One region of the Enterobacter sp. Taxon_2 genome, then DNA from elsewhere that is predicted to be linked to it. Evidence: predicted binding sites of a transcription regulator. Region 1 holds the regulator's gene; each other region holds the start of a gene.
What was found. Region 1 encodes CRP, which controls carbon source genes, mostly activating them, when cyclic AMP is high. Its sites were predicted from a motif close to ATGTGANNNNNNTCACAT; they were not measured.
Positions count from the first base shown of each region.

Region 2: serC (3-phosphoserine/phosphohydroxythreonine transaminase) is a predicted target of CRP. The motif match lies at 2,092-2,109, and genes of this name have one in related genera.
Region 3: ydfZ (putative selenium delivery protein YdfZ) is a predicted target of CRP. The motif match lies at 2,521-2,538, and genes of this name have one in related genera.
Region 4: garD (galactarate dehydratase) is a predicted target of CRP. The motif match lies at 1,370-1,387, and genes of this name have one in related genera.

Region 1 covers NZ_CM178024.1:4,421,224-4,424,879, reverse strand. Annotated here, with positions in the region: gene AC4IC4_RS21140 (YccS/YhfK family putative transporter) at 1-1,349, opposite strand, end outside; gene crp (cAMP-activated global transcriptional regulator CRP) at 1,407-2,039, opposite strand; gene AC4IC4_RS21130 (OsmC family protein) at 2,351-2,755, shown strand; gene AC4IC4_RS21125 (phosphoribulokinase) at 2,842-3,656, opposite strand, start outside.
Region 2 covers NZ_CM178024.1:1,562,779-1,566,434, reverse strand. Annotated here, with positions in the region: gene aroA (3-phosphoshikimate 1-carboxyvinyltransferase) at 1-834, opposite strand, end outside; gene serC (3-phosphoserine/phosphohydroxythreonine transaminase) at 904-1,992, opposite strand; gene AC4IC4_RS07280 (DUF421 domain-containing protein) at 2,155-2,847, opposite strand; gene ycaO (30S ribosomal protein S12 methylthiotransferase accessory factor YcaO) at 2,975-3,656, shown strand, end outside.
Region 3 covers NZ_CM178024.1:2,204,230-2,207,885, forward strand. Annotated here, with positions in the region: gene AC4IC4_RS10475 (MFS transporter) at 1-492, shown strand, start outside; gene AC4IC4_RS10480 (mannitol dehydrogenase family protein) at 713-2,176, shown strand; gene ydfZ (putative selenium delivery protein YdfZ) at 2,220-2,423, opposite strand; gene AC4IC4_RS10490 (universal stress protein) at 2,711-3,142, shown strand; gene AC4IC4_RS10495 (GntR family transcriptional regulator) at 3,178-3,656, opposite strand, start outside.
Region 4 covers NZ_CM178024.1:4,217,608-4,221,263, forward strand. Annotated here, with positions in the region: gene garR (2-hydroxy-3-oxopropionate reductase) at 1-330, opposite strand, end outside; gene garL (2-dehydro-3-deoxyglucarate aldolase) at 352-1,122, opposite strand; gene garD (galactarate dehydratase) at 1,500-3,071, shown strand; gene AC4IC4_RS20035 (DeoR family transcriptional regulator) at 3,118-3,656, opposite strand, start outside.

The DNA.
Region 1 (3,656 bases):
TAGCTTACCAGCGTGATCGCCAGCATGCCTGCCAGGGTATAGCCTTCCGGCACGTGGAAGTGCAGCGTCACGCCCGCGATGATCAGCCCGGCCATGGTGCCGCCCGCCCGATGCAGAATACGCACCCGCGTGGCGCCGTAGCCGTTCTGAGTGACAAACAGCACGGTCATTAATATCCAGTAGGGTTTCGGCAGATGCAGCGCCATGCCCATCAGGCTGGCGGTACTGAGCATCACGCTAATTCGTGCGGCGTTGCGCAGGGCGGACGATTTAAGAGAAAGATAGCTTTTGAGCGCGGGCAATAGCGGCAGCCGTTTCTGCTTATCCGCCATCAGGTCGCGGGGATAAAGCGGGCGCTGCGTGCGCAACACGCGGGCGATACGGCTGAAGTGCCAGGCGGCAAACTGGCCGACGGGGTTATCCGGATGCTGACGAGCGATTTTCTCCAGCGCGCCCAGCTGTTTGTCCATGTTAAAGCGCGTCGGGTAGCGGTGATAGAGAATATCATCGGCCAGAACGCGCAGGCGTGCGGACACCGTCTGCGCGTTCCAGCGGATCACCGCTTCGGCGTGGCTGCGCTCGACCAGCTTTTGCACCTCCTGCGGGTGGTGCAGGCTCACGGAGATATGCTCCTGCAGATCCAGCCCGACCTGGAAGGTGCGCAGCAGCCGTTTGTACTCGTGGTTCTTGTTGGCGGCGAGCATATGCAGCTGCTGATAGCACTGGCTTATCAGATCCACCACCTTCTGCTGGCGCGTCAGCAGGGGCGGTAAGGATTTTTCCGGATCGGTATGCTGGGTCAGCAGGGTGTATTTGGCTTCGCAGTAATCCGCAAGCTGCACATAGAGCAGGCTCAGGGATTCACGCAGCGGCTGCTCCCGCCACAGCCAGAACCAGAACCAGTTAAACAGGCCGTACCATAATGTCCCCAGGGCGTAGATCAGCAGCGGCTCCCACACCGGCATATTCCCGGCGAGGCTCAGCGTGAAGATGGCCGCAATCAGCGACGCGGGAAGCAGGCGGGCGTGCAGCGAACTGATTTCCGCCGTGACGCCGAGGGTCATCGCCAGCACGGTCAGGATCAGCGGCAGCGGGATATCACGAGCCAGTAACAGCTGTACGGCGAGGCTACAGCCCGCAAACAGGCAGCCGCCGATAATCAGGCGTTTGAAAAAGCGCTTATGCGGCGTGTCCAGACCGGCGATGTTGCAGCAGGCAGGCACGAGGGAAAACAGCAGACCTTGCTGAAGATGTCCGAGGATCAGGCCTATGGCCACGGGAAGACACAACACCAGCGTTTGTCGCAGTGCGTAGTTAACTTCCGGGTGATAGATCAGCCTGCGCCACATGGAGAGTAGAGACAAAAACGGCGTGACACCTTGCGATGGCACGCCGTTTAAGCGGAATTAACGCGTTCCGTAAACCACGATGGTTTTACCGTGGGCAGAGATCAGGTTTTGATCTTCCAGCATTTTCAGGATACGGCCCACTGTTTCACGGGAGCAACCGACGATCTGACCAATTTCCTGACGGGTAATTTTAATTTGCATGCCGTCCGGGTGGGTCATGGCGTCTGGCTGTTTCGCCAGGTTCAGCAGGGTCTGTGCGATACGGCCAGTCACGTCCAGGAAGGCGAGGTTGCCCACTTTCTCTGAGGTGACCTGCAGACGGCGCGCCATCTGGGAAGAAAGACGCATCAGGATGTCAGGGTTAACCTGAATCAGCTGACGGAACTTCTTGTAAGAAATTTCAGCCACTTCACATGCTGTCTTTGCACGAACCCAGGCGCTACGTTCCTGGCCCTCTTCAAACAGGCCCAGTTCACCGATGAAATCGCCCTGGTTCAGATAAGAAAGGATCATCTCTTTCCCTTCTTCATCTTTGATCAGCACTGCCACCGAGCCTTTAACGATGTAATACAACGTTTCCGCTTTTTCACCCTGGTGAATCAGCGTGCTCTTTGATGGGTACTTATGAATGTGGCAATGAGACAAGAACCATTCGAGAGTCGGGTCTGTTTGCGGTTTGCCAAGCACCATGCGCTGTTATCCTCTGTTATAAGCTGTCACCAGAGTCATCAGATGCATCCGGACTCTGGGGTTGCAATCGAATTCTTACCCATACCCTGGGAAGTCGGCTACCGTAACGTTTCGCAGCCAGTAAAGTTTGATGTCCTCTGCATACATGTGTAACGTCAATGTATTACTGTAGCATCCAGAGTGTTTTAGCATAGCTTTCGCCGCGTGTCTCCTGGTGTCTCGCTTCAGCATGATGCAGGTCGCCTTCCATTGCGAGAAATGTAACGCACGCGTAATCTGTCACCAAAAATGCAACGTTGGAGTTTAAGAATATGCAAGCGCGCGTGAAATGGGTTGAAGGTTTAACGTTCCTGGGCGAGTCCGCGTCAGGACACCAGATTTTGATGGACGGTAACTCCGGCGATAAAGCGCCAAGCCCAATGGAAATGGTGCTGATGGCGGCAGGGGGATGCAGCGCCATTGACGTGGTGTCGATTCTGCAAAAAGGTCGTCATGACGTGACGGATTGTGAGGTTAAACTCACGTCAGAACGTCGCGAAGAGGCGCCACGCTTGTTCACCCATATTAATCTGCACTTTGTGGTCACCGGTAAAGAGTTGAAAGACGCAGCGGTCTCGCGTGCGGTGGACCTGTCTGCGGAGAAGTACTGCTCTGTGGCGTTAATGCTGGAGAAAGCGGTAAAAATCACGCATTCGTATGAAGTGATCGAGGCTTAATCTTTTGGCGGGTGGCGCTTCGCTGACCCGCCCTACTAAAGCATGACCGTAGGCCCGGTAAGCGCAGCGCCACCGGGCAAAACAACTCACGCAATCTGCTTCCCCTCCATCAGTCGCTCCACCAGCGGCGTCATGATGAGCTCCATCGCCAGCCCCATTTTTCCGCCCGGCACGACTAACGTATTCATGTGCGAAATAAACGAGCCCTGCAGCATGGCCAGTAGCCAGGGGTAATCAATGCCTTCGAGATTGCGGAAATGGATCACCACAAAGCTCTCATCCAGAGACGGGATGCTTTTGGCGGCAAACGGGTTGGAGGTGTCCACCGTCGGCACCCGCTGGAAGTTAATATGGGTACGGGAGAACTGCGGCGTCAGGAAGTTGATGTAATCTTCCATGGAGCGCACCACCGAGTCCATCACCGCCTCTCGTGAATGGCCGCGCTCGCTCATGTCGCGCGTCAGCTTCTGGATCCACTCCAGGTTAACGATAGGGACCACGCCGACCAGCAGATCCACGTGGCGCGCCACGTCGTGTTGAGGGGTGACCACGCCACCGTGCAATCCTTCGTAAAACAGTACGTCGGTGGGTTCCGGCAGCGGTTGCCACGGGGTGAACGTCCCCGGTACCTGATTCCAGGGAACGGCTTCATCATAGGTATGCAGATACTTGCGGGACTGCCCTTTGCCGCTCTGACCGTACTCTATAAAGGTTTGTTCCAGCAGGCCGAAGTCATTGGCTTCCGGGCCGAAATAGCTGATGTGTTTACCCAGATCGCGCGCCTTACGGATGGCCATATCCATCTCCGGACGCGTGTAGCGGTGAAAGCTGTCGCCTTCGACCTCCGCCGCACGAAGATTCAGCTGGGCGAAAATCTTGCGAAAGGCGAGGCTGGTGGTGG
Region 2 (3,656 bases), 2.0 Mb from region 1:
GTCCGCAAAACGGATATCGCCCTGCACGCTGTTACGGCCAATACCGGTCACTTTTACCGTTCCGCCCTTAATCGCACCCGCGGCCAGGAAGTAGGACGCGGATGACGCATCCCCTTCAACCAGGTAGTTGCCCGGAGACTGGTACTGCTGTGCCCCGCGCACCACGAAGCGCTGATAAGACTGGTTTTCTACCTCAACACCGAAGGTTTTCATCAGGTGCAGCGTGATATCAATGTACGGTTTGGAGACCAGCTCGCCTTTAATCGTGATAACTGTATCCTGCGGGGCCAGCGGCGCGGTCATCAGCAGTGCCGTCAGGAACTGGCTGGAGACGCTGCCGTCAACCTCGACGTGACCGCCGGTAAAACCGCCGCGCAGACGCAGTGGCGGATAGTTTTCCTGCTCCAGATAGTCAATCTGCGCGCCGCCCTGACGCAGGGCATCCACCAGGTGACCAATCGGGCGCTCTTTCATGCGCGGCTCGCCGGTCAGCACAATATTGTTGCTTCCCAGGCACAGGGCCGCCGCCAGCGGACGCATCGCGGTACCCGCGTTACCCAGAAAAAGCTCAAGCTCTTCACCCGAGCGCAGCGCGCCGCCGTTGCCGGTCACTTCGCAGCGGGTACGATCGTCGGAGAGAGTGTAATGAACGCCCAACGCTTTCAGCGCATTGAGCATATGGCGCACGTCATCGCTGTCCAGCAGGTTTGTAAGGACGGTGGTGCCGTTTGCCAGAGCTGCCAGCAGCAGAGCGCGGTTCGAGACACTTTTTGAACCAGGCAGATTAATGGTGCCATCTACCCGCGCGATAGGTTGTAACGTCAGGGATTCCATGAAAACTAAACTCTCAACTCAACATAATAAAAACCCCGCAGGGGCGCTGCGGGGGTGAAAAACAGCAAATTAACCGTGACGACGTTCGAAGTCGATCATGAAATCCGTCAGGGCTTTAACGCCTTCCAGCGGCATCGCGTTATAGATGGAGGCACGCATGCCGCCAACGACACGGTGACCTTTGAGCGCATGCAGACCTGCCGCGAAGGACTCTTCCAGGAACACTTTGTCCAGGTTGCTGTCCGCCAGCTGGAACGGTACGTTCATGCGGGAACGGTTAGCGTTCGCTACATCGTTGCGGTAGAAATCGCTCTTGTCGATCACGCCATACAGCAGTTCAGCTTTCTGCTGATTTACTTTGTCCATCTGCGCCACGCCGCCGTTTTGCTTCAGCCATTTGAAGACCAGGCCGGAGAGGTACCAGGCAAACGTCGGTGGGGTGTTGAACATAGAATCGTTGTCGTTCAGCACGGTGTAATCAAGAATCGACGGGCAGGATTTATGTGCTTTACCCAGCAGATCTTCACGCACGACGACGATAGTCAAACCGGCCGGACCGATATTTTTCTGCGCGCCCGCATAGATAACGCCGTAGCGGCTGACATCAATTGGGGCAGACAGAATGCTGGAGGAGAAGTCGGCGGCAACCACGACATCGCTGCCGAAGTCTGGCGTCTCGTCGATGGCAATCCCGTCAATGGTTTCGTTCGGGCAGTAGTGCAGATACGCTGCATTATCAGAAAGCTGCCACTCGCGCATTGGCTTCACAGCGCGGAGACCGTCAACGGTCACTTTGGCGTCGATCACATTCGGCGTGCAGTATTTATACGCTTCTTTAATGGCGCTTGCTGCCCAGTAACCCGCATCAACGTAGTCAGCCGTCGTTTTGTCACCGAGGATATTCAGCGGAATACCCGCAAACTGGCCGCGTCCACCGCCGTGACAGAACAATACTTTGTAGTTCGAGGGAATATTCAGCAGATCGCGAAAATCCTTTTCTGCCTCTTCTGCCACCTGAATAAACTCTTTACCCCGGTGGCTGATTTCCATCACCGACGTACCGAGACCGTTCCAGTCACAAAGTTCCTGTTGAGCCTGTTTAAGCACGTCTGCCGGTAACATTGCCGGACCTGAACTGAAATTAAAGACTTGAGCCATTTCCCCTCACCACGCTAAAAGCCATAAGTTATAACTGTGGATATCGGTTTTATCATTCAGTGACACGCGCCGCAATGTCTAAAACTTATGACCCGTGAAATGTGCCCCACGTCACACAAAACAATCTGCCGCCTCGTTAAGACAAAACCGACAAAATGGCTGTCAGGTGATGCGTTTGGCCCGGCTAACCTTCGTCCATTCCGGATTTGCACAGCGGGGGCATAATTGACGATCCCCCGGCTGCATCGCGACGACATGGCTACATCTCACGCAGGCATACTCGCCTGACTCAGGTACGGTTCTGAAACGCTCGACCAGCATATCCGGCAGGATACACAGTCCCGGCTTCACCTCGTCGTCAGAATAGTAATAAACGCTGATCTGCCCGTTGGTTTCCATGATCGCCAGACGCACCTGCCCGAGCTGTTCAACGCTGTTCAGGCGTAGCTCCATAAAGAACTCAAACTCGGTCATATTGGCGCTTTGTACATTTTCCCAGGCCAGCTGTCCGTCCTCGACGATAACGACCGGCTTCCCTTCAAGCAGATCTTCCAGCTTTTCACTTTTCGACATCAGCCACATGACAAGACGGTAAAGTAGCGCCAGTGAGACAAAAACGATAAACACCGGCACCATCGGCACATCATCATAGAAGGCGACGTCCCCCGCCGCGGAACCCAGCGTCAGAATAATCAACACCTCAAAGAGCGACATCTGCCTTACGCCGCGACGACCGGTGATTTTAAGAAACAGGAAGACAAGTACGAAGGTATACAGGCTGCGCAGCGCCACTTCGCCCAGAAATTCAGGAGGAACTTTATCAAACGCCATCCGCTGGAGATCAAATGCTTTCATTTTTCTATGCCTTAACAGTCAGTTACTGCCACTAAGCATAGTCCAGCCATTTATTTTCGCCGAAGATAGCACCCGTCACGCAAAACCCGTATCATTGCGCGCTTTACGTACGATAAAAGTGACCGCCATGACTCAAACGTTTATCCCCGGCAAAGACGCCGCCCTGGAAGATTCCATCGCTCGCTTCCAGCAGAAACTGACCGACCTGGGTTTTAACATCGAAGAAGCCTCCTGGCTCAATCCGGTGCCTCATGTCTGGTCCGTGCATATTCGCGACAAAGAGTGTGCCCTGTGCTTTACCAACGGTAAAGGCGCGACAAAAAAAGCGGCACTGGCCTCTGCGCTGGGTGAGTATTTTGAGCGTCTGTCCACCAACTATTTCTTCGCTGACTTCTGGCTGGGCGAGACCATCGCTAACGGCCCGTTCGTTCACTATCCAAATGAAAAATGGTTCCCGTTGACCGAAGATGACGAACTGCCGAAAGGTATTCTCGACGCTCGCCTGCGTGCCTTCTACGATCCGGACAACGAACTGACCGCCAGCATGCTGATCGATCTGCAGTCCGGTAACGAGGATCGCGGTATCTGCGCCCTGCCGTTTACCCGTCAGTCTGACGAGCAGACCGTCTATATCCCGATGAACATCGTCGGCAACCTGTATGTGTCCAACGGTATGTCCGCCGGTAATACCCGCAATGAAGCGCGCGTGCAGGGTCTGTCTGAAGTCTTTGAACGTCACATCAAAAACCGCATCATCGCTGAATCCATCAGCCTGCCTGAAATTCCGGCAGACGTGCTGGCACGCTACC
Region 3 (3,656 bases), 2.2 Mb from region 1:
ATCCCGCTGCTGGGCTGGCTTTCTGATAAAGTAGGGCGCCGTCTGCCGTACATTATTCTCAATATCTCCGCCATTCTGCTCGCCTACCCGATGCTGTCGATCATTGTCGATAAGAGCTATGCGCCGGGGACGATCATGCTCTCTATCATCGTTATCCATAACTTCGCCGTTCTGGGTCTGTTCGCGCTGGAAAATATCACCATGGCGGAGATGTTTGGCTCGCGAAATCGCTTTACCCGTATGGCTATCTCGAAAGAGGCGGGCGGTCTGGTAGCTGTGGGCTTTGGTCCGGTACTGGCGGGGATCTTCTGCAATATGACCGGCTCCTGGTGGCCGATTGTTGCCATGCTGGTGGCCTATTCCGTGATTGGGCTGCTCTCGGCGATCCTGATGCCGGAAGTGCGCGACCGTGATTTGAGCGCGGCGCAAGACGCAGCGGAGTCCTCACCAGAAGAGCGTGTGGGTTACGGCGCGATCTCCTCGCGGCGCTAATGGTTTATATCTTGAGTGACTTATCACACAACTTTATATTTATGTCACACCACATGAGCAAAAGTTAATATAAATCAAAATCTCAAACGTCAGTATCAGTATGGTTGATGGCAGTTATTTTTTTACCCCAACTACCATTCTAGTTGGTGTAGTCAGCAGGCGCAGCCGCTTCAGAAGGAGCGGCAGCGAACCACAGCTTTCTAATTAACGAGTCTTAATCATGGAAAATACCTTATTACAGGCCAACGCGACGCTGCCTCAGTACGATCGCGACAGCCTTAAAGCACGCATCGTTCATTTAGGCTTTGGCGCATTTCACCGGGCGCATCAGGCAGTGTATGCCGATATCCTCGCCGCTGATCACGGCAGCGACTGGGGTTACTGTGAGGTTAACCTGATTGGCGGCGAGCAGCAGATTGCCGATCTGAACGCGCAGGATAATCTCTATACCGTGGCGGAGATGTCTGCCGATGCGTGGACCTCCCGCGTGGTGGGCGTGGTCAAAAAGGCCCTCCATGCGCAGGTAGACGGGCTGGAGACGGTGCTGGCAGCGCTGTGTGAACCGCAGGTGGCGATTGTCTCGCTGACCATCACCGAGAAAGGCTACTGCCACTCACCGGCGACCGGGCAACTGATGCTCGATCACCCGTTTATCGTCGCCGACCTGCAAAACCCGCACCAGCCGAAATCTGCGCCGGGTGTAATCGTGGAAGCGCTGGCGCGTCGCAAAGCGGCGGGTCTGCCGGCGTTTAGCGTGATGTCCTGTGACAACATGCCGGAGAACGGCCACGTGATGCGCAATGTCACCTGCGCGTATGCCCGTGCGGTAGACGGTGAGCTGGCGGACTGGATCGAGGCTAACGTCACCTTCCCGTCAACCATGGTGGATCGCATCGTGCCCGCGGTCACCCCCGAAACGCTGGATAAAATTGAACGGCTGACCGGCGTTCGCGATCCGGCGGCAGTAGCCTGTGAACCGTTCCGTCAGTGGGTGATCGAAGATAACTTTGTTGCGGGCCGTCCGGAATGGGAAAAAGCTGGCGCCGAGCTGGTGTCGGACGTGATCCCGTTTGAAGAGATGAAGCTGCGCATGCTCAACGGCAGCCACTCGTTCCTGGCGTATCTGGGCTATCTGGCTGGATACCAGCATATCAACGACTGTATGGAAGATAAGAACTACCGCCTCGCCGCGCACGCGCTGATGCTTGACGAGCAGGCGCCTACGCTGAAGGTCAAAGGCGTTGATTTAGGTCGTTATGCCGATCTCCTGATTGCCCGCTACAGCAACCCGGCCCTGCGCCATCGGACCTGGCAAATTGCGATGGACGGCAGCCAGAAGCTCCCACAGCGTATGCTGGATTCCGTGCGCTGGCACCTGGTGCATCAGAAACCTTTCCCACTTCTGGCGCTGGGCGTGGCAGGGTGGATGCGCTATGTCGGCGGCGTGGACGAGCAGGGTAACGCTATTGACGTGAGCGATCCGCAGCTGGCGGTGATTCAGGCGGCGGTGAAGGGCAGTGCGGAAGGGGAAAGCCGGGTCAAGGCGCTGCTCGGCATCGAAGCCATCTTCGGCAAAGAGTTACCGCGTGAAGCCGTCTTTGTTGATGCGGTGATGACCGCGTACCGGACGCTGCTGCAACAGGGCGCGAAAGCGACCATGGCCCAATACGTCTCTCAACGGTAATTCAGCACATGCCGCCGTTCGCGGCGGCATGTCTGCGCACAGCTTAGTGCATCCCCAGGCGAATCAGCTCAATCGGCTCGAACTTACCTTCGCATCCTTCCACTTCAACCGTTTTGCTGCGGCGCACCTGCGCGGCATCCAGCCCGTCGCTGTGGATCGCTTTAATCACGCCAGTTTTGCCCGTGCCGCTAATCATGACGCGGCTGCCGGTGGTGATTGCATTGCGGTTACGGTCGTATGTCATCATGGTATTTTCTCCTCTCTAACCTGTTCGTTACGGCGCTATTTCAGGGTTGCCGTTCACGGAGCATATAAATACGCCTGTCTGCATCACATGTTTTTGTTTTTGATCAAACTCACACTTTTTTCTTTATTGTGTTGGGCACTGACGGTTCACGACAGCAATTTACAAAGCAGACCGTTATTTTCATTAATTGATAGTTTCGAAAGGGAAGCGTTGAGGGTTGGTTTATATTCCCGGTGCCATTCTGGGTACAGGAAATAACCCTTTCATTGGAATAAGGAGTCAGGCTTATGTATAAGAAGATTTTGATGCCTGTTGATGTGTTTGAAATGGATTTGAGCGACAAAGCGGTTCGCCACGCGGCAAACCTTGCAAAGGCAGAGGGCGCCTCGATTACCCTGGTCAATATTCTGCCGGCCAGCAGTCGGTCCCTGCTGCGCGGATTTAACGCCGATATTAAAAAGTTCGAAGAATATATGACTGAAGAATCCGGGAAGAAAATGAACGCGTTAAAAAGACTGTTCGATATCTCGCCGGAGAAAATTGACACCCTGGTTCGCTTTGGCAACGTCCGCGATGAAATTATCAGGCTGAGCAAGGAAGGGGAATATGACGTGATTGTCATCGGGTCGAAAAATCCGGGCATCACCACCCATCTGCTGGGATCAAATGCGGAATCTATCCTGCGCTACGCCACAATTCCGGTGTTAGTCGTTCGCTAAACCCATCGCCGCGTCCGAAAGGGGGCGGCGTAAAATTACTCTTCGCTAAACCACTCGCTATTTTCCTGACGAATCAACTGCACGGATTCGCTGATTTCCTGCAGATGCAGCGTCATCGCTTTTTCCACAGCGTCCGCATCGCGTTTTTCCAGCGCGCTGAAAATATCATGATGCTGTCGGAGCAACATTTCCGGCGGGGAGACGTGATCGAGGCTCATGTAGCGCACGCGGTCAATGGTGGCCTTGATGTTCTCGATGGTGTCCCAGGCAAGCTGGCAATCGGCTATCTGCGCCAGTTTCTGGTGGAATTCATCATCAAGCTGGAAGAAGTCATTCAGCTGCTTACGGTCAATCGCAATCCGCTGCTGATGCAGGTTCTGCTCCAGCAGGTAACACTGGTTGTCGTTGATGAGCGTTGCGGCACGGCGCGCCACCGCGCACTCAATGGCCTGGCGAACGAAACAGCCGTTGCGCACCTGAGAGAGTGAAATTTTGTTCACGTAGCTGCCGCGCT
Region 4 (3,656 bases), 200 kb from region 1:
TAGCGCCTCGCTGATTTCACGACTTGCGAGCGGCGCAATAGAGCTCATATCAATCAGCACCAGGCCCGGCTTCGCGCCGTCGATAATGCCGTTTTCACCCAGCGCAACCTCTTTAACATGCGGTGAGTTTGGCAGCATGGTGATGATGACGTCGCACTGCTCAGCAATCGCTTTGGCTGTCGTGGCCGTTTCTGCGCCCGCCGCCATCACCTCCGCCACGGCCTGTGGATTATGATCGGATACCACCAGCGAGTAACCCGCTTTGATGAGGTTCTTACTCATTGGTTTACCCATGATCCCCAGGCCAATAAAACCCACTTTCAGCGTCATAATCTGTATCCTCAATGATGGTTATTTTTTAAAAGCGTCCGCTAATTTCTGCGTGGCCGAGCGGAATACGCCGAGGTCGCTGCCGACGGCAACAAACGTGGCTCCCCACTCCAGATAGCGACGGGCGTCCGCCTCAACCGGCGCCAGAATGCCGCACGGTTTGCCGTGTGCTTTGGCGCGGGCAAAGATGTGCTGGATCGCGCGCTGTACGTCAGGGTGGCTGGCGTTGCCCAGATGGCCAAAGGCGGCAGCCAGATCGCTTGGGCCGACGAAGATACCGTCCACGCCGTTTGTGGCGGCAATCGCGTCGACGTTATCAACGCCCTGCTGGCTCTCGATCTGAACCAGAATGGTGATGTTGCTGTTGGACTGCGCGAAATAGTCCGGCACGATGCCAAACATATTGGCGCGGTGCGAAACGGAGACGCCGCGGATCCCTTCCGGGGGGTAGCGCGTTGACGCAACGGCCAGCGCCGCTTGTTCTTCCGTCTCCACAAACGGGATCAGAAAGTTGTAGAAGCCGATATCCAGCAGACGCTTGATAATCACCGGCTCGTTGGTGGGTACACGCACCACCGGGGCGCTGTGGATGCCTTTCAGCGCCATCAGCTGCGGAATAAACGTGCTGATATCGTTCGGCGCATGTTCGCCGTCCAGCACCAGCCAGTCGAAACCGGCCAGGCCCAGCACTTCGGTGCTGATTGGGTTTGCCAGCGCGGACCAACAGCCAATCTGAATCTGGTGCGCCGCGAGGGCCGCTTTAAATTTATTCGGGAAGATATCGTTACTCATCGTATTTACCTTTTTATTCCGCAGCCTTTTCCAGCGTCATTTTATTTATTCATTCAGACACCGTGTCAGCATGATATTTATTATTCTGACGTATTCTGGCGTGATAAAATCGTCATTCAGTATAAGACGCCATCCGCGACCGCACATTGTTTTAATGCTCAGGTATTACGGCATATTTTGATAAAAATTTTTGCATATGCACAAAGCACTGGGCGCTAATGCACAGAATCAAGGATTACGGGTTCGGGAGCGATCGAGATCACATTTTAATATCCCCTATGCTGACATGCTTTATTTCTGAAAGCCGCGTATTTATTTCTACCATTAGAAAATTGGCTGAATTTATTATCAGACACTTTGCTGGAGAATAGTGAACAATGGCCGACATTGAAATTCGACAGGCATCGCCGACGGCGTTTTATATCAAAGTACACGACATCGATAATGTGGCGATTATTGTCAACGACAATGGCTTAAAAGCGGGCACTCGATTCCCGGACGGGCTGGAACTGATTGAGCATATTCCACAGGGACATAAAGTCGCCCTGGTGGATATCCCTGCTAATAGCGAAATCGTACGTTACGGTGAAGTCATCGGCTATGCCGTTCGCGCTATACCACAGGGTAGCTGGGTTGAGGAGTCGCTGGTGGCACTTCCAGAAGCGCCGCCGCTGAACACGCTTCCGCTGGCAACCCGCGTGCCGGAACCGCTTCCTCCGCTGGAGGGCTATACCTTCGAAGGCTACCGCAATGCGGACGGCAGCGTCGGCACCAAAAATCTGCTCGGTATTACCACCAGCGTGCACTGCGTGGCGGGCGTAGTGGATTACGTGGTGAAAATCATCGAACGCGATCTGCTGCCAAAATACCCGAACGTCGACGGTGTGGTGGGCCTGAACCACCTCTACGGCTGCGGCGTGGCGATTAACGCGCCCGCTGCCGTGGTGCCTATCCGGACCATCCACAATATCGCCCTCAACCCGAACTTTGGCGGCGAGGTGATGGTCATCGGCCTCGGCTGTGAAAAATTGCAGCCAGAACGCCTGCTGCAGGGTACTGAGGATGTCAAAGCCATCCCGGCAGACGAGGCCAGCATCGTGCGCCTGCAGGACGAACGCCACATTGGTTTCCGCTCAATGGTCGATGACATTCTGCAGGTGGCAGAGCGACATCTGGACAAACTCAACCGCCGCCAGCGCGAAACGTGTCCGGCCTCGGAACTGGTCGTGGGCACCCAATGCGGCGGCAGCGATGCCTTCTCCGGCGTGACGGCCAACCCGGCGGTAGGCTATGCGTCCGATCTGCTTGTTCGCTGCGGCGCCACGGTGATGTTCTCCGAGGTGACCGAAGTGCGTGACGCCATCCATCTGCTTACGCCACGCGCCGTTAATGAAGAGGTCGGCAAGCGCCTGCTTGAGGAGATGGCCTGGTACGATAGCTATCTCGATATGGGCAAAACCGACCGCAGCGCCAACCCGTCTCCGGGGAACAAAAAAGGCGGCCTGGCGAACGTGGTGGAAAAAGCCCTTGGCTCCATTGCCAAATCCGGTCAGAGCGCCATTGCAGAAGTGCTCTCTCCGGGCCAGCGCCCGACGAAACGCGGCCTGATTTACGCGGCAACGCCGGCCAGCGATTTTGTCTGCGGCACGCAGCAGGTGGCATCCGGCATTACGGTACAGGTCTTTACCACCGGGCGCGGCACGCCGTACGGCCTGATGGCGGTGCCGGTGATTAAGATGGCGACCCGCACCGAGCTGGCAAACCGCTGGTATGACTTAATGGATATCAACGCGGGCACTATCGCCACCGGAGAAGAGAGTATTGAGGACGTGGGCTGGAAACTGTTCCACTTCATTCTGGATGTCGCCAGCGGACGGAAGAAAACCTTTTCGGATCAGTGGGGATTGCATAATCAGCTGGCGGTGTTTAACCCGGCACCGGTGACGTGACTTCCCGTCACCCAGCCCTCTCCCCCAGGGGAGAGGGTAAAAAACCTTAAACCAACACCACCTCAATCCCGCTCTTTCGCAGCCCTTCCAGGCTCTCCGCCGGAATGCCTTCATCGACAATAATCATATCAATCCGTTGTGTATCAATGATTTTATGCAGGCTCGAGCGGTTAAATTTGCTGGAGTCCGTCACCACAATAATGCGTTCTGCCACCTCGCACATTTTGCGATTCAGACGGGCTTCGTCTTCGTTGTGCGTGCTCACGCCGCGGTCGAGATCGATGGCGTCAACGCCCAGGAACAGCAGGTCAAAATGGTAATTCTGTAGCGACTGCTCGGCCTGGTCACCGTAGAACGATTGCGACTGACGGCGCAAATGTCCGCCGGTCATCAGCAGTTCCACCCCTTCCGCTTCCAGCAACGCATTCGCCACGTTCATCCCGTTGGTCATCGCGATGACGTCCGTGTGCTGACGCAGCATGCGAGCGATTTCAAACGTCGTGGTGCCGGAGTCCAGAATAATACGGTGCCCGGGTTTGACCAGCGCGGCAGCAGCCTGCGCGATACTGCGCTTCACCGCCGTAT